4 regions of the Rhodococcoides sp. S146-33 genome follow, and region 2 is predicted to be linked to each of the others. Evidence: riboswitches for the same ligand, from Rfam matches in the RefSeq annotation. Region 2 holds a riboswitch; each other region holds the start of a gene.
The links. Region 2 has a riboswitch for S-adenosylmethionine ahead of AC5WEY_RS21355 (mandelate racemase/muconate lactonizing protein). Riboswitches for the same ligand answer to the same signal wherever they lie in the genome.
Positions count from the first base shown of each region.

Region 1: it holds a riboswitch for S-adenosylmethionine, as region 2 does, so the genes downstream of both, AC5WEY_RS07780 (aminotransferase class V-fold PLP-dependent enzyme) here and AC5WEY_RS21355 (mandelate racemase/muconate lactonizing protein) in region 2, are expected to answer to the same signal.
Region 3: it holds a riboswitch for S-adenosylmethionine, as region 2 does, so the genes downstream of both, AC5WEY_RS08525 (ABC transporter substrate-binding protein) here and AC5WEY_RS21355 (mandelate racemase/muconate lactonizing protein) in region 2, are expected to answer to the same signal.
Region 4: it holds a riboswitch for S-adenosylmethionine, as region 2 does, so the genes downstream of both, AC5WEY_RS11245 (bifunctional o-acetylhomoserine/o-acetylserine sulfhydrylase) here and AC5WEY_RS21355 (mandelate racemase/muconate lactonizing protein) in region 2, are expected to answer to the same signal.

Region 1 is NZ_JCAJWY010000001.1:1,616,079-1,621,606, forward strand. Features, by position in the region: gene AC5WEY_RS07775 (Pls/PosA family non-ribosomal peptide synthetase) at 1-1,893, opposite strand, end outside; SAM riboswitch class IV at 2,089-2,204, shown strand; gene AC5WEY_RS07780 (aminotransferase class V-fold PLP-dependent enzyme) at 2,258-3,589, shown strand; gene AC5WEY_RS07785 (hypothetical protein) at 3,599-3,727, shown strand; gene AC5WEY_RS07790 (hypothetical protein) at 3,745-4,248, shown strand; gene AC5WEY_RS07795 (YbaK/EbsC family protein) at 4,267-4,740, opposite strand; gene alc (allantoicase) at 4,794-5,528, opposite strand, start outside.
Region 2 is NZ_JCAJWY010000006.1:70,515-76,042, reverse strand. Features, by position in the region: gene AC5WEY_RS21375 (DUF6941 family protein) at 1-299, opposite strand, end outside; gene AC5WEY_RS21370 (ArsR/SmtB family transcription factor) at 626-955, shown strand; gene AC5WEY_RS21365 (cation efflux transmembrane domain-containing protein) at 955-1,647, shown strand; gene AC5WEY_RS21360 (carbonic anhydrase) at 1,597-2,403, opposite strand; SAM riboswitch class IV at 2,450-2,569, shown strand; gene AC5WEY_RS21355 (mandelate racemase/muconate lactonizing protein) at 2,598-3,026, shown strand; gene AC5WEY_RS21350 (SseB family protein) at 3,099-3,533, shown strand; gene AC5WEY_RS21345 (hypothetical protein) at 3,416-3,706, shown strand; gene AC5WEY_RS21340 (hypothetical protein) at 3,703-4,431, shown strand; gene AC5WEY_RS21335 (hypothetical protein) at 4,418-5,197, shown strand; partial or broken gene AC5WEY_RS21330 (TerD family protein) at 5,393-5,504, shown strand; gene AC5WEY_RS21325 (alcohol dehydrogenase catalytic domain-containing protein) at 5,522-5,528, opposite strand, start outside.
Region 3 is NZ_JCAJWY010000001.1:1,759,257-1,764,784, reverse strand. Features, by position in the region: gene AC5WEY_RS08535 (ABC transporter permease) at 1-570, opposite strand, end outside; gene AC5WEY_RS08530 (ABC transporter permease) at 563-1,543, opposite strand; gene AC5WEY_RS08525 (ABC transporter substrate-binding protein) at 1,540-3,153, opposite strand; SAM riboswitch class I at 3,374-3,467, opposite strand; gene AC5WEY_RS08520 (hypothetical protein) at 3,572-3,973, opposite strand; gene AC5WEY_RS08515 (HNH endonuclease signature motif containing protein) at 4,443-5,528, shown strand, end outside.
Region 4 is NZ_JCAJWY010000002.1:588,670-594,197, forward strand. Features, by position in the region: gene metX (homoserine O-acetyltransferase MetX) at 1-1,052, opposite strand, end outside; gene AC5WEY_RS11245 (bifunctional o-acetylhomoserine/o-acetylserine sulfhydrylase) at 1,049-2,398, opposite strand; SAM riboswitch class IV at 2,571-2,693, opposite strand; gene AC5WEY_RS11250 (MFS transporter) at 3,045-4,187, shown strand; gene AC5WEY_RS11255 (ABC transporter substrate-binding protein) at 4,202-5,257, opposite strand; gene AC5WEY_RS11260 (response regulator transcription factor) at 5,423-5,528, shown strand, end outside.

The DNA of each region.
Region 1 (5,528 bases), on a different contig from region 2:
GACGTTGAACAGCAACCCCAACCAGGTGACCCACTGCAACCCGGTCAAGGTGGTCAACGGAACCGTCGCCAGAATCTGTGCCCACTGGGCGGTGCGCGATGTGGGGGCGACCTCACGTGGAATTGCCTCGACCACCGGCTTCAGGTCGTCGAGATACTGTGCGAGCGAACCCAATCGGGGATGGTCGTACAACTGCGCGACGGTGACCTCGGGGAACCGCTCGCGCAACGCTGTCACCAGCTGCGCGGCCGACAAGGATCCGCCGCCGTTGGCGAAGAAGTCGGCGTTCTCGTCGTTGACTTGAGCGCCGAGGATGTTGGTCCACAGCTGCGCCACCCACCCCGCCGTGCCGCCGAGAGCCGACGCGCCCGCCGAGCCGGGCAATGGCCACGGCAGCGCATTGCGGTCGACCTTGCCCGAGGTGCGCGTGGGCATCTCCTCGACCAACGCGAGCCGTGGAACCAGCGCCGACGGCAGCTGCTCGGCCAACAGCGTTCGGGCGGCTTCGAGATCGAAATCGGGGTCGGTACTGGCGAGGTAGCCGACGAGAACCGAGTTACCCGCACCGGTCTTGCGCACGGCCGCGGCGGCACCGCTGACGCCCGGAAGTGCTTGCAGCGCATTGTCTATCTCGCCGAGTTCGATGCGTCGACCACCGAGCTTGACCTGATCGTCGGCGCGGCCCTGGAAGAGCAGGCCTTCGAGTTCGAGTTTGACCAGATCGCCGCTGCGATAAGCCCGCTCCCAACCGAGGGAGGGCATCGGCGCGTACTTCTCGGCGTCCTTGGCCGGATCGAGATACCGCGCCAGACCGACGCCACCGATGACGAGTTCACCGATGTCACCCACCTGCACGGGAGCGCCCGACGCGTCGACCACCGCCAGGTCCCACCCGTCCAACGGCAATCCGATGCGGACGGGACCCTTCCCGTCCATGATGGCCGCGCACGCGACGACCGTTGCTTCGGTGGGGCCGTAGGTGTTCCAGACCTCGCGGCCCTCGACGGCGAGTCGCTCGGCCAGCTCCGGGGGGCAGGCTTCGCCGCCGAAGATGAGCAGCCGCACTGCCTCGAGTGCGACCGCGGGCCACAGCGACGCGAGGGTCGGCACCGTCGAGACGACACTGATGTCGCGGGAGACGAGCCACGGACCGAGATCGAAGCCGGACCGCACCAGCGACCGCGGCGCGGGCACCAGGCACGCACCGTGCCGCCACGCCAACCACATCTCTTCGCACGAGGCGTCGAACGCCACCGACAGGCCGGCGAGTACGCGATCACCTGGGCCCAACGGATCCTTCTGTAGAAACATGCGCGCCTCGGCATCGACGAACGCCGCCGCGTTGCGATGACTGACCGCAACGCCCTTGGGCGTACCCGTCGAACCCGAGGTGAAGATGACCCAGGCATCGTCCTCGGGGGTAGGCGGTCGGGCGGCGTCCTGGGGTACGTCTTGTTTCGGGGCGGTACCGGCCGCGATACCGCCTGCGGTGACGATGGCCGTGACCTTGGCCTCGCCGAAGACGAGCTCGGCACGCTCTTCGGGGTCGTCCGCGTCGACCGGAACGTACGCGGCACCGGCGGCAAGGATGGACAGAATGGCCACGTAGAGCGAAAAAGAACCCGACGGCATACGGATGCCGACGCGATCGCCGCGCCGAACGCCCGCATTGGCGAGCCATTGAGCGCCCTCGGCGATGTCGTCCAACAGCTCCGAGTAGCTGACCGACACCGCGCCGTCGTCGATTGCCGGGGCGTCGGGAAAGCGATGGGCGGTCTCGCGGAGAACGTCGATGAGCGTCCGGGCGGGAGGAGCGAGCGACGAGCGAAGAAACGCCGCCGGGGCAGGCGCGATGTCCGCGCTCGAACCCGGCAGATCGTTCTCTTGATGCACAGACAACCGGGCGTCCTTCTCGTTCGTTGGCAAGTGACTCTGTAGTGCTGGCGAGCAGCAGCGCCGTTGGTTATCTCACGTTCTGTTTGCCAGCAGGTGAACGAGCGCACGCTCCTACCGCGGAAATCCTACTGCTGCAGACGTGTGAGTCCCGGCTTGACAAAACTGCAGCGGGTTTGCAATGGTTCTGCCCACGGTCACGAGTACCAGCATCAAGCCCCGGCTTGCTGGTCGGCAACCCTCCTTCGCGGTGGGGTGCTCCGGGTGACGACCAGGCTGACGCCGGAAAACCGGCGCGGCAAGCGCGGACTCGTTCACGAACTCTTCGGTTGCGGGTCCCTCGAACGTGAGGGCTTGATCTGTCATGACGTCTGTACTTTCCCGCCCCTGTGCTCCTTTTGCCCCTGTTTCGGGCACGGATCTGCAGGTACCCCTGGTTCAGGGTGGCACGTGCACCTACGCCAACTTCGACTACGCGGCCAGCGCACCGGCCCTGGCGGCAGTGACCGATCGGATCGCGGAACTGCTGCCGTTCTACTCGAGCGTGCATCGAGGTGCCGGCTACGCCTCGCGGGTCTCGACGGCCGCATACGAGAAGGCTCGGGTAACTGTCGCCGATTTTGTTGGTGCGCAGAATGATTCGGTGGCGGTGTTCACGCGGAACACCACCGACTCGCTCAACCTGCTGGCTGCGTGTGTGCCGGGCGACACCGTGGTGCTCGATATCGAGCATCATGCGAACCTGCTTCCGTGGCGTGATCGCCGAGTGGTGGTGGCCGCATCGTCACTGGCCGAGACCATCGCGCGTCTCGACGCCGAACTGGCCGCGAAACCCGCTGCGCTGCTGGCGATCACGGGGGCATCTAACGTCACTGGTGAGGTCCTCCCCATTGCGGAACTCGCCGCACTGGCGCATCGCCACGGTGCCAGGATTGCAGTGGACGGTGCTCAGCTCGTTCCGCATCGCCGCATAGACATCGCGGCACTCGGCGTGGACTACCTCGCCTTCTCCGGGCACAAGCTCTACGCCCCGTTCGGGGCGGGAGTGCTTGTGGGCACACGTGATTGGCTCGACGCCGGTGAGCCGCACCTGGCCGGTGGCGGTGCGGTTCGGAGCGTGAGCATCGATCACACGGAGTGGGCCCCAGCGCCTCAGCGCCACGAGGCCGGCACCCCCAACGTGCTCGGAGTGGCCGCACTGGCCGCAGCCTGTGAGGCCATTGCAGGATTCGACGACGCCGAGCTGCAGGCACACGAGCACGAATTGTCGTCCCGACTGCGGTGCGGCCTGGCTGATCTGGACGGCGTCGAACTGCTGCAGGTGTGGGCCGACGCGCCCGATACCGTCGGCATCGTCACCTTCACGGTGGCCGGACGCGACCCGGGTGAGGTGGCTGCGTACCTCTCCGCCGAGCACGGCATCGGAGTGCGGGACGGAAAGTTCTGCGCGCACCCGCTGCTCCGCCGGCTGGGCCATGCGGACGGCGCGGTTCGAGCCAGCATCGGTCTCGGCAGTTCCTCGGCCGATGTCGACCGACTCGTCGACGCGCTTGCCGCCCTGGTCGAGTCGGGACCGAACTGGGACTACGCGGAGGACGCCGGCTGGTGGAACCCCGTACCCGACCCGCGACCGTTCCCCGACCTTGCTGATGGTGCCGCCGGGGTTGGATCCCCGTGCACCCCCTCGGACGGTTAGCATGGCGTCATGACCGTGAGTGTCGCGTGGCTGGGCAACCGCCACTGGTGCAACAGATATGTGGATCTGTGCCGCACTGCGTCCGGCTCGTGTTCGATTTCGGCTCCGCTCCGACCGAATGCGTTCTCCGACTTCTAGAATCAGGACCACCACTCATGTCGCACAACCACACTCGCATCGCCGTCGAATTCGATGAGATCTGGTCCGAACTGACCGTGGGTCCGGATGCGAACATTGTCCGGATCCAAGCCTCCGACCTGCGGGAAGCGCAGCAGCAACGCGCGCGGCTACGCGCCGAAGCCGTCGAGCGCGGCGAGTCGGCCGACAGCACGGCGGTGTTCCTCGACCTCGAGGTACACATCGCGGCCGATGCGCGGACGGCTCGCCGTGAGTTCGGCGGGCTGGACGCGCCGATCAGCCCGTCGTCCATCCGCTACGTCGGCACGCCGTCGGGGTTGGCCAGTCTGATCTCCGACGTCACCGCAGCCGACGTCGCCGACGGGGTGACGCTGCAGGTCCACGACGACGTGAATCGGCAGTCGACATTCCTGAGCTCCGGGGTTCTGCCGCTGCTCGGCGCTCGCGGTACTCGCTTCGACGTCGACACGGTCGACGAGGTCCTCGGCGCATCGAGCATCGCACCCACGCTCGCATCCTGAGGTTCGACGTCGGCGGGGTCAGGTCACGTCGATCGCCAAGCCTGCGGTGATCCGCAACAACTCGGTGTACGTGGACCGAAAAATCGTGTTGATGTGGCCGGCCGCGGCCCACACCTCGGCGAACCCGGCCAGATCCTGATCCACGAACGTATCCAGGTTCGTGGGGTGACCGACCGGGGCGATACCACCGATCGGCTGCCCGGTCGCGTGTTTTGCCGTGTCGAGATCGGCCCGCGCCAGCCTGCCACCGAGGCGCTCACCCGTGTGCTCGAGGTGCACGTTGTGGGCTCCGGACACGAGCAGCAACACCGGCTCGTCGTCGAGTAGAAACACCATCGACTTCACGATCGCACCCACCTCGACGCCGAGTGCCGCAGCAGCATCGGCGGCGGTGTGGGTGCCCTCCGGACTGTTCACCACCACCCCGTGATGACCACGAGAAATCAGAGTGTCGGCAACATGGGCTGCATTCGGATGAAGTAGCCGGGACATGAGCCAATGCTATTGCCCCGACGCCGTTTACGCAGAGAGCTTGCTTAACTGGGTCATTCCGCAGGCTCCACTCCCGCGAGATCACCGAACAGTCTCAATCGCGCCATGCCGCCGTCGGGAAAGATGTCGAGTCGAACCTCCGAAACCGGAGTGTCGTGGTCGAGTACGAAGCGATGCCGGGTGTCGGGCTGCAACGTCGTTCGTGGCAACAGCTCGATCCACTCGCCGTCCCCGAGCCGGCCGCGCAACGACGCGGCACCCGGCGCGTTGCCGAGGAAGCACGTGGTGTCGAGCTCTGCGAGCCGAATGAGTCCGGCACCCGCCAACTGCACCTGGACCCAGTCGTTCGCGTCGTTGCGTCGACGCGAGGTCTCCCAGCCCTCGCCCATCGACCGCGGAGGACCGGGGAACAGCAGATTGTTGGGGGAGCTGTAGAACATGTTGGAACACGCCGAGACGTGGGCACCGTTCTCGAGTGCGGCCAGGTCGACCGGGCCGGCCGCGAGGAATTTGGGGTCGGGCTTGCCGCGTCCGAGGACCCGCAGGCGAGCCACTCCGCCATCGGGATAGATCGACAGCTTCACATGCGTCCAGCGGGCGTCGGAGGTGACCTGAAATCGGTTCTCGCTGTCACCGTTGACCGGACTACGCGCGACGATGGTGGTCCACTCGGTCTGCGTGCGTAGCTCGTCCGGCGAGAGAAACCCCTCGACCTCGGCGGCCTCGATCGAAATCTCCGGTGGATAGTTGCCGGTGAACCACGAGGTGTCGACGACGATCGCCGAGAC
Region 2 (5,528 bases):
CGGAACACCATCTGCATCGGCAGGAACCAGAACCGATTTTCGCCGGTGAAGCCGGCACCCGGAATCTGGAGGCCTCGCTGATTGACGATGTGTTCGCCCTTCGCGTCGAGCACCTCGAGTGTGGTGGGAAAGTCCTTACCGATGTCGTCTGGTCCTGTTTGCAACAGTGCGACCAGTCGGCATTCGAGCATGCGGGTGTCGCGTGGAACTGTGCAGGTATCCCAGACTCCGCCGAGGATGTCGAGCATGTCGTTGGAGGCTCGCGCGTATTCGGCGAAGAACAACCCGGTGATGATCATAGGCTTCCTCTTTCGATCACGAATTCCCCTGAGGTCAAACGTCCCTGGCCAGCCGCGTCGATCGAGGCAGTCACCATCGCAACTGTAGGCGGCGCGGCTGTCGCCCGTCGTCTTGTCTTCATCCTCGCGCCTGCGGGGGGTGGGGTCGGCTGCTCCGGTATGACTGCTGCCGCCCCGGCACGGAACGCATATCCACTCGAGTGTTCCCGACGGCTACTTCCGCCGGGGCGAGGCTGCGATCGTGATGGCCGCACTACCGCTCCCGCTACCAAGAACCCTGGAGGTTCACGATTTTCTGAATACAGAAAATGATGTACCGTTTTGACATGGATCTCTTGACCAACGTGTCGGTGCTGTCACGGTTCGGCCACGCGCTGTCCGACGAAACCCGCACCAGAGTGCTGCTGGCGCTGAAAGACACACCGAGGTACCCGGCCGAACTCGCCGACGCGCTGGGTGTGACGCGACAGAAGTTGTCCAATCACCTCGCCTGCCTACGTGGCTGCGGCTTGGTCGTTGCCGTACCGGACGGACGCCGGACCCGGTACGAGTTAGCGGACAACAAAATCGGTCTGGCGCTGGAGGACTTGCTGAAAGTTGTTCTTGCGGTCGACCCGACCTGCTGCCCGGCCTCGACCACCGAGGGCTGCTGCTGATGCCCGCCGGGCTGGGCATGTCATCGCCGCCGAACTCGCCCTCGAACGAGCGGCGCGCCATTCTGTCCACGCGCATTCGCTGGTTCGTCGCGGCGACGATCCTCTACAACGTGATCGAAGCCGCCATCGCCATTGCCGAGGGTGCTCGTGTCTCGTCGACCGCACTGGTCGGGTTCGGCCTCGATTCGATCATCGAGGTGTCCTCGGCAGCGGCTGTGGCATGGCAGTTCTCGGCCAAGGATCCCGAGGCGAGAGAGAAGACCGCACTACGAGTCATCGCATTCTCGTTCTTCGGGCTGGCTGCGTACGTCACACTCGATGCCGTTCGCGCACTGTTCGGATTCGCAGCCGCCGAGCATTCGACAGTCGGAATCGTCCTTGCAGCAGTCAGTTTGGTGATCATGCCGACGCTCTCATGGGCTCAACGTCGGACCGGACGTGAGCTGGGTTCCGTCACCGCCGTCGCAGACTCGAAACAGACTTTGCTGTGCACCTACCTCTCCGCCGTTCTCCTGATCGGATTACTCCTCAACAGTCTCTTCGGTTGGTCGTGGGCCGACCCTGTAGCTGCCCTCGTCATTGCAGGTCTCGCCACAAAGGAGGGAATGAACGCGTGGAAAGGCGATACCTGCTGCGCGCCTCTACCCACCCGCACCGAATCGGACGAACACCGCTGCGGCTGCTGCGAGTGACGCCTGCCGGGTTGGCGCGGACGCTGACCAGTCAACTTCCTTCGGCGTCGAGTGGACCTTTCGGCTGCCTTGCTCCTGCAGTGGACGAGCGTTCTGTTCGATCACGGAGCGGAATTCGTCGAGTTGCTCCGCCGAGGCCTGCACCGGCGTGGTCATGACAATCCACTGCACGCCCTCTGTGCATGGGGGAGTAGTGAGGGACCCGGAGTAGCGCACGTTCGTCCGATCGGTAGGTACCAGGGCGCTGGGATCGAAATCAGTGAGCTCCGCGATCTCGCCGACGGGAGGCAGTTTCTCGACGTAGTTTCTCAATGCTGCGTTGGCTACCCCCTTGTCGATCAGGACGCTGACGACGGTGATGCTTCCGTCCTCTGCGGTGTGCACCAGATGTAGCTCAGCGTCGTGGCGGACGCCGTCGAGTTCGTGCTCGGCCGGTTCGTGGAGGTGGAACTGTGTCAGCGCGAAGTGCTTGTCCCCGAGGATCACCTCCGATCCTGGTGTCTCATCCGTCTGCACCGTATGTGTGGTGTTTTTAAGGGCGATAACGCCTGTGCTGTAGGCGCATTGGAGCGCAGGAAGATCGGCGGCTGTGGCGTCGTGAAGGTCGATCGGTGATTGAGCCGACGTGTCGGCGCAGGCACCCCAGTCGGGGCTGAGCGTCGGCCACGCATCGGGGCCGAGTTCGCCGTCGTACGCACCGCCCCGTGCATCGACGACTACTGAGCCTGAACTCGATCTGAGCTCGGGGCGATCCAATTGATCGGCCGATCCATGTCGTACCCCTCGGCTATTGTCGAGGAAGGTTCAAGAGCAATAGCCGTAGGTACCTGGCCGGCTGTTCGGCAACCCCGTCTCCATCGACAGGGGTGCCCCAGGGGAAGAACCGGCGTATCCCGCAACCGCGGGACCGCAAGTCGATGGAGGGTTGCACCTCCAGGATGAGGTGAACAATGTCCGGAAGAGACGAACTCGCAGCAGCGCAGGCCAAGTGGGAACCCATTCCGCCCGAGCGCCGTCGTGCCTGGTGCCAGACACTGCTGAGCTATCCACCGATATGGTTCGGGGCATTTCCGATGCTCGAAACCCGGAGGCTGGTGCTCGAGGGTGGATATGCGAACAGTGAGACCTGGATCGACCTGGCGAAACGTGCTGAAGCAGTGGGTTTTACACCGCGTACGTGGTTGATATTTCGGCAGAGTCTCGAGCCGGCTTATTTGAAAGATCGGTTCCCGTCTCATCCCGAGAACATGCCCAAGCGGCGTGGGAACGGCGGCGTCGAGACAGTGGTGGTCGATCCCGAGGACTTCTCCGAGTGGCCATGGCTGTTCGAGGCGGGATATCGCGCGGGCGAGGCGACCTGGCAGGCGTTGTCTCGCTGAAGCCGTCCACCAGGCCTCCGAAAGGGCCGGCCTGTCAGTGGAACCGGCGCGATCCCTACTGCGTCTGATCCTGTGGGGCGGCGATCTGGCCGCGTTGGGGGAGGGACAGAAATAACAGTTCCAACTGATTTTCCACCAGTGGTCTACGTGCCGTGCGTCGAATCGGTGACCACGCCGGACGAAGCGACAGTCAAACTGCGGACCACGCGCGATGGGCGATCCGCGTTGCTCGTCTTCTCGGCACTGGACCGGCTGCACACCTGTGTAGGTCCGGATGAACCATGGCTGGTGATGCCCACGGAGCGGCTCGCAACGGTTCGCGAAGGCGCGCCATTCGATCTTGTACTTCTCGACGTCGTCGATCCGCGGAGTGAATGGTCGTCGACGTCATGGCCCTGTTCGTGGACCCAGTTGCCGTGCAGTCCGAAGCGGCACGGATGTCCGAGGCGGCCGCCTACGTGGACACGCTGGCAACGTCGATCCCCGGCGATGTCGATGGGGGCGTAGGAACTGCAGCGATTCTCGGGATCATGTCGATTTCCGTCGAGTCTGCCGGCGATTTGAGCCTGGCGCTCGCGGGTTTCGGCGACGTCGTCTCGGAGAGTGTCGATCGCTACTCGGAACAAGACCTGGCCGCGGCCGACCAGGTCAATGTTGCCCTGTGGGAAGAGCAGCGATGACCGTCGATACCCACGTGAACGGCGATTCCGGTTCGGTCCGCTTGGCAGCCGGATGGCTACGCGACCAACTTGCGTCGAACATCGACGTCACCGGCGAAACGATGTATTCCATTCGGAACACCGTCGATTCGGCCTGGGACGGGCCGGCATCTCGACTCGCGTGCGAGAAATTGACTGACGGCGCGCAGCGAACTGTGGATATGGCGGCCGCGGCCCGCACCTATGCCTCCGCGATTGATGCCTTTGCCACCGAACTCCAGAACGCACACGTTCGGATGGCAGATGTTCGGACCGATGCGGCCGCGGCGGGCCTGACACTCAGCGGTCACCTCATTCTCGACCCCGGTGCGGAGTCCGACGCGCATCGCCTTGCGTACGAAGCGGCATCACACGGTGCCGATGCGGCGCGACAGATCGAGACCCTGGCCGGCGAAACACTGAAGAACGTATGGCTGGAGGTTACCGAGAGCTGGTTCATTATCGCTTCCGACCTACTCGGCGGAGCGGCCGAAGGCCTGGCCTCGAAGCACGTCTCCCTGCTGACGAAGCGCGCAGACGTTCTCGCCGAGGAAGCGGCGAAGTATCTACGGCTGGCCCAGTCTGCCCCGCTTACAGAAGGTTTGGGTAGCGCCGGCGACGCGATCGGTGACGGGGCTGCGGCAGTTGCCGACACGGGGTCGGCAATCGGAGAGTTGGCGACGGGGGCGTGGGATGCGATTTTCTGACGTGCGGCCCAGCGAACTGCGACGCTGGGTGGCGTCGCCGGGGTCGATGATCGCTCGCAGCGCGATCTTCGGGGTCGCGGCCCTGATTGCTCTGTACTTGTGCGTGGTGAGTGTCGTGGAGGGGATGGTCGCTTCCGCGCTGCCGACCTTCGGATTCGCTGTGTTCTGCTTCAGCACAGCCGCTTTCGCGTGGACCAACGTGCCGTCTGTCAAGACAGGCTCCGACGTCCGCCAGTGGGTACAGGGATCGACTGTGCGTTACAACCCGGTGGGCTTGAGGTTGCTCGTCGTGATAGTCAGCTCACTGTCGACCTGCATGATCGCGATGGGTTTCACCTCGGGTGGGGTGGGATGGGTCCTCGCGGCAATGGGATTGTCCATGGCCTCGTTCTTGATTCCAATCCTGTTGCGCAGTATTCGCAACGGCTTCCTCGAGCTCTCGGACGACGGTATTCGGCACCGCGGCTGGGCATTCGACATCCAGGTCCCGTGGGTGGACATCCGAGACAGCGCTGCGGTTGTGGAGTCGTACCCTTTGGTTCTGGTGAGGGTCGACGAGTTGGCGAAGATGAACCGGCGCTTCACAACATTGTTCTGGAGAATCGAAGTTTTGCCGAAAGGTCAGTACATCGAACTCGACTGCAGACGCTTCGATGTCCACCCGGCGGCGATGGAACAGTGGATTCGGTTCTACATCGACAACCCGGCGGCACGAGGCGAACTCGGAACCGATGCGGCCGCAGAACGCCTGGTGAGTTACCCGTAAATCTCGGGAGACTTTGTCAGTGCGGGCAATCGTGCTGCCGCCCAATGGCAGGCCATGTCAACCCGTTGCGTGGTCGTGGCGACGACAGACTCGTACACCGAACTAGCCCCGGTCTCGGTATCGCTCGATGGGCTCGAGTCGATGGTCGCCACAGCGGTGCTCGATGCGGCCACAACGGAACAATCGATGCTGTTGGCAGAGATCTACCGCCGGGGGGAGCGGTTGGCGCTTCCGACCCATCGGCCAGGGCTACGACGACGGGTTGGCTGAGCTGGCCGTCAGATACGGCGTCGAAGTCGACGAATAGTCCAAAGCGGGTTTCTGTCAGCCT
Region 3 (5,528 bases), on a different contig from region 2:
GCGCACCCGCAGCACCTCCGAGCGCATCACTCTGGCGAAATTGGCAATCAGCGTGACGCCGACGGCGATAGCGACGTTCACGGTGCCGAAGCCCAGAGCGGTCACCAGCGCCAACGACAGCAACAACGTTGGAATCGACAGCAAAACATCGACAATGCGCATCAGCACCGCATCGACTATTCCGCCGACGGCCCCCGAGACCAGACCGATGATCGAGCCGACCACCAGGGCGATACCGACTGCCAACAGCGTTGCCGTCAGAGACAGTCCGGAACCATGGACCACTCGGGTGAAGACGTCACGGCCGATGTTGTCGGTGCCGAACCAGTGCGACGCGCTGGGTGCCTGGAGCTTGTCCGCAGGTGTACCCACCAGCGGATCGCCGCTGGCGAAGACGGACGGGAACAGCGCGAACCCGAGAGCCAGCAACAGCACGACCACGGAGGCACCGAGCCAGATGTGCTTCAGCACGTCTCGCGGACCCCTGCGCCGCGCGGGTGCCGGTGCTTCTTCGACTACCGGGGGAACTGCCGAATGGACGGCGGTCTCGCGAATCAGGATGTCAGACATGAGCTTTCTCCGGTTCTGCACTGGCCTGCGCGGGCCGGTACTCACGCACGATGCGTGGATCGATCAGCGGATAGAGCAGGTCGACTGCGAGATTGACCAGGACGAAGACCAGCGAGGTCAGAACCACGATGCCCTGCACCACCGGAATATCCTGGGCCAGCACCGATGTCTGGGTCAGCCGTCCGACTCCGGCGCGCGAGAACACCGTCTCGACCACTACCGATCCGGCCAGCAGGGTGCCCACCAAGACCCCGGCAATCGTGAAGGCGGGGATCGAGGACAGACGCAGAACGTGTCGCGACTGCACCCGAAGGCGTGAGACCCCCTTGGCGCGAGCCACATCCACGAACGGCTGCTTCCACGTGGTGGTCATGCTGGTAGCCAGGACCTGCGCGATGACAGCACCGGTCGGCAACGCCAGTGTCACCGCAGGCAGCACCAACGACGCTACGCCGTCGTCACCGAACGCCGGGAACCAGCGCAGTCGGAACGAGAACAGTTGCAGCAGCAGTAGTCCTACCCAAAACGTCGGCACTGCCACCCCGAGCGGTGGGAGCGCAAGCAGCAGGTTCTTCAGCCATGGGATCTCGGTATACGTGGCGGCGTAGGCCACCGCGGCTCCGCACACGACGGCCAGCACCAGGGCCGTCCCCGCCAAGCCGAGCGTGCTGGGCACCGCGTCCAGGATGGCCGTCGTCACTGGCTGGCCGGTGGCGATGGACAATCCGAAGTCGCCCTGCACAGCCCCGACCAGTGAATGCCAATACTGCACCAGCACCGGCTGATCGAGACCGTAACGAGCCTGCAGTTCAGCGATGGCCGCAGCGTCGGCTGGGGTACCAGAGCCCGCCGAGTCCACGGCAAGACTGACCGGGTCCGACGGCAGCAGGAACAGCACGATGAACGAAATGGTGAACGCAGCCCACAGCACTGCCACTGCTTGCAGTACTCGCTGTCCGATGTAGCGGATCATGCGTTCAGCCAAGTGTCGAAGAACTGAAGGCGGGCCGAGGCCTCGAATTTCAGATCCTGCACTGTCGACGCCGCGCCGACGGCCTGGGAGAGTTCGATCGTGGGAATCCACAAGCCGTTGTCGAGCACCTGCTGCTGCGCGGTGGCGATTATCTCGTTGCGCGCCGCCACGTCGGTGGTCGAGAGCTGATCGGTCAACGTTGCATCCAGATCCGGGATCGGACCGCGGGCGTTCAGGTTTCGTCCGTCCACCGCAAACGAGGTACGCAGAATGTCGCCGTCGGCGCGAGTGCTGTTGTAGTACGTCGCGTCGTAGTCCTTTGTGCCTTGCCGCGCCGTCGCCTCCGAATTGGAGACCAGCTCGAGCTGCAGGTCGACACCCACTGCACGCAGTTGCTGTTGGGTCAGTTCCAGAATCGCCTGGTTGCCGGCGAACACCGCCGAGTACATGACCTTGAAACTCAGCTTCTGCCCGTCCTTTTCACGGATGCCGTCTCCACCGGGAACCCAGCCCGCGGCGTCGAGCAGCGACTTCGCCTTATCGGGGTCGTAGGTGACATCGGCGAGCTCGACGTAACCCGGCGTGGCGCTGGCCAACGTGCTTGTCGCTGTTCGGAAGTCGGGGCCGAGGACCGTATCGACGAGTTCCTGACGGTTGATCGCCGGCACCAAGGCCGTCCGGACGGCGGGGTCCTGTAGCGCACCGCGAGTGACGTTGGGCTGAATGCCGAACGGAACGCCCGGGTTGGATGCCGTCAGGATTCGGCCACCGGTCGCCTCGATCTGCGGCGCGTCCTGCGGTAGTGCGTCGCTGACGGCGTCGAGCTGATCGGAGGAAAGACTACCGGTACGCACACCCGACTCGGGCACGATCGTGAACTCGATACGGTCCAGGTACGCCTCGCCCTGGTGAGCGAATACCGCAGAGCCCCAGTTGTATCCGCTTCGCTTGGCCAAAGCGACGGAACGGTCCTGCTGATAGTCCGCATAGGTGAACGGTCCCGATCCGATATTGGTGCCCAAGCACCGAGACTCCGCCGACTGGGCCGACGTCGCGGTGGACTGAATCCCGAGCTGAGGCGTCGAACTCGCCTGCAGAAACTGCGCATTGGGTGCCGAGAAGTCGATGCGAACCGTGAGCGGATCGACGACCGTGGCACCTTGGTACCCGGTGAGGTAACTGGCGGCCAGCGGCGCCTTGGCGGCACCGAGGGTGCCGGTGATGGCGTCGAAATTGTCCTTGACGGCGGTGGCGTCGAGCGGAGTGCCGTCACTGAACGTCACGCCATCTTTCAGCTGGAAGGTGAAGGATTTCGCGTCGGGAGTCACTTCCCAACTTTCGGCCAACCACGGCTCGATCTCGCCGGTGTCAGAGTTCTGGTCGGTGAGCGAATCGACCACCTGGCGAGTCACGTAGATCGTTTGATTCGTACCCGCCTGCGCCGGATCGGAGCAGGTGGGAGCCCCGGACAGGCCGTAACGCAGCGTCCCTCCGGACTGCGGTGGTCCGGCGTCGGCGGCCGAGGTGGTGGCGCTACCTGCGCACCCGGCGAGCAATGTGGCGGTGGCGGCAACTACTCCGGCCACCAGAAGTACAGGGCGAGTGGACACGTGGGTGTCTCCGGTATCTGGTCGATCGCGCGCACGGTCCAGCGTCCGAGCTGGGTGTGCCCAGGAAGGAGTGCGCGCAGATGATGAAGTGAAACGTGAAGTACGAGCTGAGCCGAAATGTCAGCTGAGACAGGTCGACCCGTTCAGACGGCACAGATCGACATGAAGCCGACGACATCCGTCGACAAAGCCTGAGGCGACTCGGGTGTTCACGTGTATTCCTCCATCGGTCCCGGCGGTAGCACCCTCACCCGACGAGCGGGGGGTTGCTGCGACGTCATAGAGCCAGGTCTCTCGGTCGCTCTGGATGGTCCTTCGTATTCGATACTACGAGAGGGTAGGCGCAGTTGCCAACCGGGGTAGAAAATGGACTTACCGACGAAAGTCTCGAACAGAGTGAACGGACGAGCCCTCCCAATCAGACGGCAACTGTCAATTCCGCTTTTTCACTGACGACCGAATCCGAATCAAGCTGTCGCTCAACCATATCGGATCGCACGTCGATCATGCGTTGCACCCAAAAGTCGACCGTTTCACCAGCGGCGCAAAACCGATCCAGCACGTCCATACACAGCCAGGTCGCAACCGAAAAATCCTGCTCCGCCCCGTCGAGACCCATGAGTGCCAATTCTTCGCCCACGGCGATGAGAGCGCAATCGACACCGGCACTACTGCGCTCCAGCCATCCCAACGCCCGACGGAGATACTCCCAATCGGCTGCGGGCACAGGTTCGATGGCCGATTGCCTGCACAATTCCGCCGTCGCGACGAGCGCGTCCACAACCGGCCCCGACAGTGCACCGTCGAGTTCGACGAGCATGCCCCGATCGGAATCTATGAGGTCGGCCATGTAGCGCCAGCGGGTCGAAGGGGCGACATCCTCCGGCCACAGGTCAGTCGTACCGAACTGAAGTCGACTGATCAGTTCTTTCGATGAACTGCACGAAGCGGCGAAACGGAATGCGTCGTTCATGTCGATCATCCCCACTGGGTCGTAACACAACATTGGACACCGGCTCGGCACTCGAGTTCGGAGGTACTGCCAAGCAGTGGCTTTCGTCACCGATGCAAGCAACGATGCTGTGGTCGTTACGACCGCCTTGGGGGATATTGAACGCCCTCACCAGCATCTACGCGACTCGTCGTTACTGAAAATCGACAACGTCACACTTGTGGTCGATGTGTAATCCGCCACATACTGCAGCACTTCGACTCGGCATCCCGGCAGCCGAGCGCGAGTTGGAACGCGTGTTCGAAAGTCTGTCGGTGGGTCGCGATAGATTCTGTTCATGCTTTCGGGGGACGGCGGATCAGGGGTGGACGGCATCGAGACGGTGCCGCCTCCCCCTGTCGTGTCCGATCCCGCACTGTCGGCGCTGATCGACCGGGTCGAGTCCGCGGTGGCGGAGTTGGCCGGGCAGGGGTCGGTGTCGTGGACGAACGCCGACCGGCGTGCGGTGATCCAACGCATGGAAACACTCACCCGATCCGTGACCGCGTACTCGTACACCTGGCTCAACGAGCTGATCGATCAGCGCGGCCTCGATGTGTATCCCGGCTCGGTACCGTGCTCGGTGGCATGGATGCTGCGCATCACCCCACGCGCCGCCGGAGCGCGAGTGCGTCTGGCCGCCGAATTGGGGGATCGCACCGCACTGTCCGGTGAAGTCCTACCTCCGTTGTTGCCGCACACCGCGGCAGCGCTGCGGGCGGGATTGCTCGATGCCAAACATGTGCAGATGATCCGCGAATTCTTCAAGCACTTGCCGGCCAGTGTCGATCCGCAGACCCGCGATCTCGCCGAACAGCAATTGGTGGGCTACGCCTGCACCCGACGGCCCGACGACTTCGCGCCGTTGGTGGCTCACCTGGATTCGATCCTCAGCCCCGACGGCGACTACGACGAAGACGAGGACGAGGACGAGAACGGCAAGCCCAAGCCGAAGAAGCGTCGGGATGCGTTCTTCTATCTCGGTGAGCAGGGTGCCGACGGGATGTCGGACGGGAAGTTCTGCGTCGACTCCGAACTGCGGGCCTACCTCGAGGCCCTGTTCTCCAAAGCCGCGAAACCGGGGGTGAACAATCCTGCCGACCCGACATCGGTCGTCCACGACGACGAAGACTGCGAGACCAGCAGCGACGACGAAGACGGCGAGACCAGTAGCGACGACGAGCGCGGCGGGAGCGGCAGCGACGACGAGGGCGACCAGAGCGGCAGTGCCACAGCGCCGAAGGCCGAGCCGACCACCCACGAAGCAGACTCCAGTGACGCCGAGTCCACCGATGGAGGCCCGTGGGATGAGACGGACTGCGACGATGGCGCCGACTGCGGTGAATGCGACGGTGCCGACTGTGGTTGCGGCACAGCACCCGAC
Region 4 (5,528 bases), on a different contig from region 2:
GATTGGATCACTTCCAGTCCGCGGCACTGGGGGAGTTCGCGAGCGATCTCCTTCTGCAAGCGCAGTGGATAGAGACGATCCGAATCGACGCCGCCGACGATGGTCGGAACCGGTACCGACGCAAGAGCTTCGGCTACACCGCCGCGGCCACGACCGACGTCGTGACGGTTCATCGCCTCGGTGAGCAGAACGTACGTCGCCGCGTCGAACCGATTGACCAGCTTGGCGGCCTGGTGCTCGAGGTAGCTCTGAACCGAGTAGCGACCGCCGGCCCACGGATCTTCGTCGTTCTGCGCAGAGTTGCCGAACCGAATGTCGAGTTCGCTCTCGGTGCGATACGTCAGATGGGCGATGCGTCGTGCGATGCCCAGTCCGGCCGTCGGAGATGTTCCGGTCGCGTGGTAGTTACCGCCGAGCCACCCCGGATCCGCCTTGATAGCGGCGATCTGCGTTGTCTGGGTGCCGATCTGATCAGCTGTCGCGCGGGCGCCGACTGCCAGAACCAGTGCAGCTGCCACACGATCGGGGCGACTCACGATCCATTCGAGGGTCCGCATGCCGCCCATCGAGCCGCCGACGACAGCGGCGAACCGGTCGATGCCCAGTGCGTCGGCGACGGCTGCCTCGGCCGCGACCTGATCGCGGATGGAGATTTCGGGGAACGTCGAACCGTACGGTGTGCCATCGGGTGACAAGCTGCTCGGCCCGGTGGTGCCGCCGCACCCGCCGAGCACGTTGGTTGCGAGCACACACCACTCGTCGGTGTCGATAGGGCGCCCGGGCCCGACCATTCCGTTCCACCAACCGGGCAGAGCATGATCGGCGTCCGGCGGGCCGGACACGTGCGAATCGCCCGTCAGGGCATGTTCGACCAGAACGACATTGCTGCGGTCGGTGGCGAGTTCGCCCCACCGCTGCACCGCGACGGTGACCTGGGGAATACGAGCGCCGTTCTCGAGATCGAGACCGCCGATGTCTATGGTGCCCAGCCGGCCGTCCGGAGACGGAAGAACCGCCTCCGGACGAACGCCTGTGTCGCAGCTGTGACTCAAGATGCCGCCGCGCTGAAGCCGACCTCGAGGTCGGCGATGATGTCGTCGATTCCTTCGATTCCCACTGCCAGGCGAACCAGGCCGGGTGTCACTCCCGATGCCAGCTGCTCTTCGGGAGTCAACTGGGAATGGGTGGTGGACGCGGGATGAATGACGAGTGAGCGCACGTCTCCGATGTTAGCGACGTGGCTGTGCAGTGTGAGCGCGTTGACGAACTTCTTGCCCGCGTCCACTCCGCCCTTCAACTCGAAGGCGACGATCGCACCCTGCCCCTTGGGCAACAACTCCTGGCCGCGTCGGTACCACGGAGACGATTCGAGTCCGGCGTAGTTGATCGAGACGACGTCGTCGCGGCCGGCGAGGAACTCGGCCACCTTCTGTGCGTTCGCCACATGCCGCTCGATTCGCAGGCTCAACGTCTCGATGCCTTGGCTGATGAGGAAGGCGTTGAACGGCGAGACCGCCGCACCGATGTCACGCAGCAACTGCACGCGTGCCTTCAATGCAAATGCGGGCGCGCCTAGATCGGCGAAGACCACACCGTGGTAGCTCGGATCCGCGGTGGTGAAGTTGGGGTGGCGGCCCTGGGTCCAATCGAAGGTGCCACCGTCGACGATGACGCCCGCGATGGCCGTGCCGTGCCCGCCCAGATACTTGGTCGCCGAGTGCACGACGATGTCGGCACCGTGCTTCAGGGGCTGTAGCAGGTACGGCGTCGCTACCGTGTTGTCCACGATCAACGGGATGCCGTTCTCGTGGGCTACCGCCGAGATACCGGGGATGTCGAGAATGTCGTTCTTCGGGTTGGAGATCGATTCGCCGTAGAACGCCTTGGTCGACGGCGTGATCGCGGCACGCCACTGCTCGAGATCATCGGGATCGTCGACAAACGAGACGGTGATGCCCAGCTTGGGGAGCGTGTAGTGGAAGAGGTTGTACGTGCCGCCGTACAGCCGCGGGCTCGAGACGATGTGGTCGCCTGCTTCCGCGAGGTTGAGAATCGCGAACGTCTCGGCGGCCTGACCCGATGCGAGCAAGAGCGCGGCGACGCCACCTTCGAGGGCGGCGATGCGCTGCTCGACGACGTCCTGCGTCGGGTTGATGATGCGGGTATAGATATTGCCCGGCTCCGCCAGACCGAACAACGCGGCCGCGTGATCGGTGTTGTCGAACGTGTACGAGGTGGTCTGGTAGATCGGCAAGGCGCGAGCGTTGGTAGCGCCGTCCGGGGTCTGGCCCGAGTGAATCTGCTTGGTCTCGAAGCTCCAGTTGGCAGCCGGATCGGTGAACGGATCCTCGGTGGGTGCTCCGGTGGCGTCGACGATGTCGGGGGTCGAATCGGTCATGGCTGGTGATACTCCGTTTTCTTGAGACGAGTCTGTCTACGACGAATCGAATGTCGAATGATGCTCGAGAAGTCGAGCGTTACGGGGCGTATCGGTACAGCAACACATGAGAGAACCTCCTGACAGGCCTCGGCCCCAGGAGGCCGAAGATTCAGTGGGTCCGCTGCCTGCGGACCCGCGCTTGTCGATCCGGTACTCGCGTGCCGGATCGGCCTGGTCGTTCACCCGGGGCACCCCACCGCGGTTGGAGGGTTGCCGGCCAGCAAGCCGGGGCTCGATGCTGGCACTCATGACCTGGCGAAGATGTTACCGGGTGCGGACATGGCACAGAAACAAGGGCTCGGTGCGTCGGCCGGTGGGGCTCGAGCAGATGCTCGGGTGAGGACAATCACCGCGCTGCGACTCGAAAACCAGTTGCCCGAGGGAAGACAATGAACGGGCTGGCTGTTCTCTTACTCGGTTGTGCTGTGCTGAATCGATTCGGCCGGCCGCCGTTCTTGTTGCTCACTCACCCGATCGAAACGAAGGTAGTACCGCTGTGACTGTCACCGATTCCGCTTTGTCCCGAGTCAGCGCTGTGCGCGGCAGGGTGTCGAGTGGTCTGAGTGTCAGTCATCGACCGCACTCGACCCGTCGCAAACTCGCGATGTTGGCCCTGTCCATCGGCGGCTTCGGCATCGGCACCACGGAATTTGCGTCGATGGGCTTGCTGCCGGACATCGCCACCACGATGGGGATCTCCGAGCCTTCCGCGGGTCACATGATCTCTGCCTACGCGCTGGGCGTCGTGGTCGGCGCGCCCACCATCGCTGCCCTGGCTGCGCGCGTTCCCCGGCGGATGTTGCTGCTGGTGCTGATGGTCGCCTTCACCCTGGGCAACATCGGCACGGTGTTCGCACCCAGCTTCAACGAGCTGGTCGCTTCGCGATTCGTCGCCGGCCTGCCGCACGGCGCGTACTTCGGAGTGGCTGCGCTGGTGGCTGCACACCTGGCCGAGCCGGGTAAACGGGCCAAAGCTGTCGCGATGGTGATGATGGGCCTTTCGGTCGCCAACGTCGTCGGCGTACCGGTCGCAACCTGGATCGGGCAGGCGCTGGGTTGGCGCAGTGCGTTCGCTCTCGTAGCGGTCATCGGTGCCCTCACGGTCGCCGCGCTCGCTGTGTGGATGCCGCGCCTCGACGCCATGCCGACCACCAGTCCCATCACCGAACTGGGTGCGCTGCGCCGCAGTCAGGTCTGGATGACCCTGTTCGTGGGCATCGTCGGATTCGGTGGCATGTTCGCGGTGTACACCTACATCGCGTCGACGCTGACCGATGTCGCCGGCCTTGCTCGCGCGCTCGTTCCGGTCGCCCTGATGATCTATGGACTCGGGATGGTTGCAGGCAACTACGCGGGCGGCTGGCTGGCCGACCGATACCAGCTCAAGGGCACTTTCGTCGGCCTGGCTGCAACTGCAGTGTTCTTGGCGATGTTCGTGGCAGCGGCCCACAATCCGGTCACCGCTCTGCTTCTGGTGTTCCTGATCGGCGCGTCCGGCTCCTCGGTGGTTCCGGGGCTGCAAACGAGATTGATGGACGTGGCCGAAGACGCTCAGACGCTGGCCGCGTCGCTGAATCACGCCGCATTCAACCTGGCCAATGCCATCGGAGCCGCAGTCGGTGGTGCCGTGATCGCCGCCGGATTCGGCTACACGGCACCCGCGGCCGTCGGCTCGGGCCTGGCGGTGGCCGGTCTCGGTGTGCTGGCCACCGCCATGTGGATGGACAAGCGCGCGGCCGCGAAGTAGGCCGCCCGGTTCTGTCAGCCGGTGATCGTCGCTGCCGTTCCGTCGAGTGCGTCGGTCAGCGCCGGGGTCAGCTTGTCGATCACATACGGCAGGCTCAGCACGCTTGTGAAATAGATCGCCCCGGCCGTCACCCCGTCGGTGAAGACCAGATTGCCGTCCTGCACCGGCTCCAGCGCGTTGTACACCGCTTCTTTCTCCAACTGCGCGCGGTCGCCGGGCCCCTCGGTTCCCCAGATCAACACGTCGGCGACGTCGAGTACAGACAGGTTCTCCAGCGGAATACTGGCTTGAGCGCTACCGTCGGCCGGAACGTACGCGTCGATGTCGTCGGGGATCGCGAAGCCTAGCTCGGTGAGAAAGTCGGTGCTCAGTCCGTCCTGGTACGCAATCGCCTTGCCCTCGTAGAACGCGTTCTGCAAGAAGATCGCTTTCTTGCCTGCGAATTCCGGGTGGGCGGCAGCGGCGTCCGCGAACTTCTGGTTCACTCCGTCGATCAAGGCATCGACCTCGATCTTCCGGCCCAGAGCGCGTCCGATTTTCTCTGCCTGCACGTCCCACGGCTCGAAGTAGGCGGTCGACGCATCGGACTGCGCGAGCGTCGGTGCGATGTCGCTGAGAGTGTCGTACGTGTCCGCCGTCAGGCCTGCATTGGTGGCGATGATCAGATCGGGCTCGAGTGCGGCGATCTTCTCTGTCTCGAATCCATCGTCGTTCGAGAGAACCTCGGGCTGCGCGTCACCGAGCGCTTCCTGGGCCCACGGCCACGTTGCGTAGGGCTGTTCGCCGTACCACTCGGTGACGCCGACGGGTACGACGCCGAGCGCCAGGACGGTGTCCTGCTCGGTGTACCCCGCCACGACGATGCGAGTCGGTTCCGCGGGAACGACGGTCTCGCCGAACGCGTGCTCGATCGTGACCGGAAATGCGGACGAGCCGGCCGTGGAGCCCGTGCCCGTGCCCGCGGCAGGCGACGGCTCGTCATTCGAGTTCGAGCAGGCGCTGAGGAGCCCCGTGGTGGTCAGCGCTATCGCGAACACCGCCAGAGTCGTGCGGAATGGTCGGGTGTGCATCGACATGCCTTTCGGAAGGGTTGGCTAACAAACAGTAGGATAGCCGACCCTAATTCTTCTGTGCGGCCGAGCACGGAATCGACTTGACGGTAGGACCCGAACCTTCACTGAACCTCCACATTTCCCGACGGGCTCCTCCTTGTGTGCCCTCTAGGGTCAGTTCTCATGAGCCGCACAGTTCTCGTCGTGGACGACGAGCCCACGATCTCCGACGCCGTAGCGGCGCGACTCCGTGGCGAGGGGTACGAGGTCGTCACCGCAGCCGATGGCC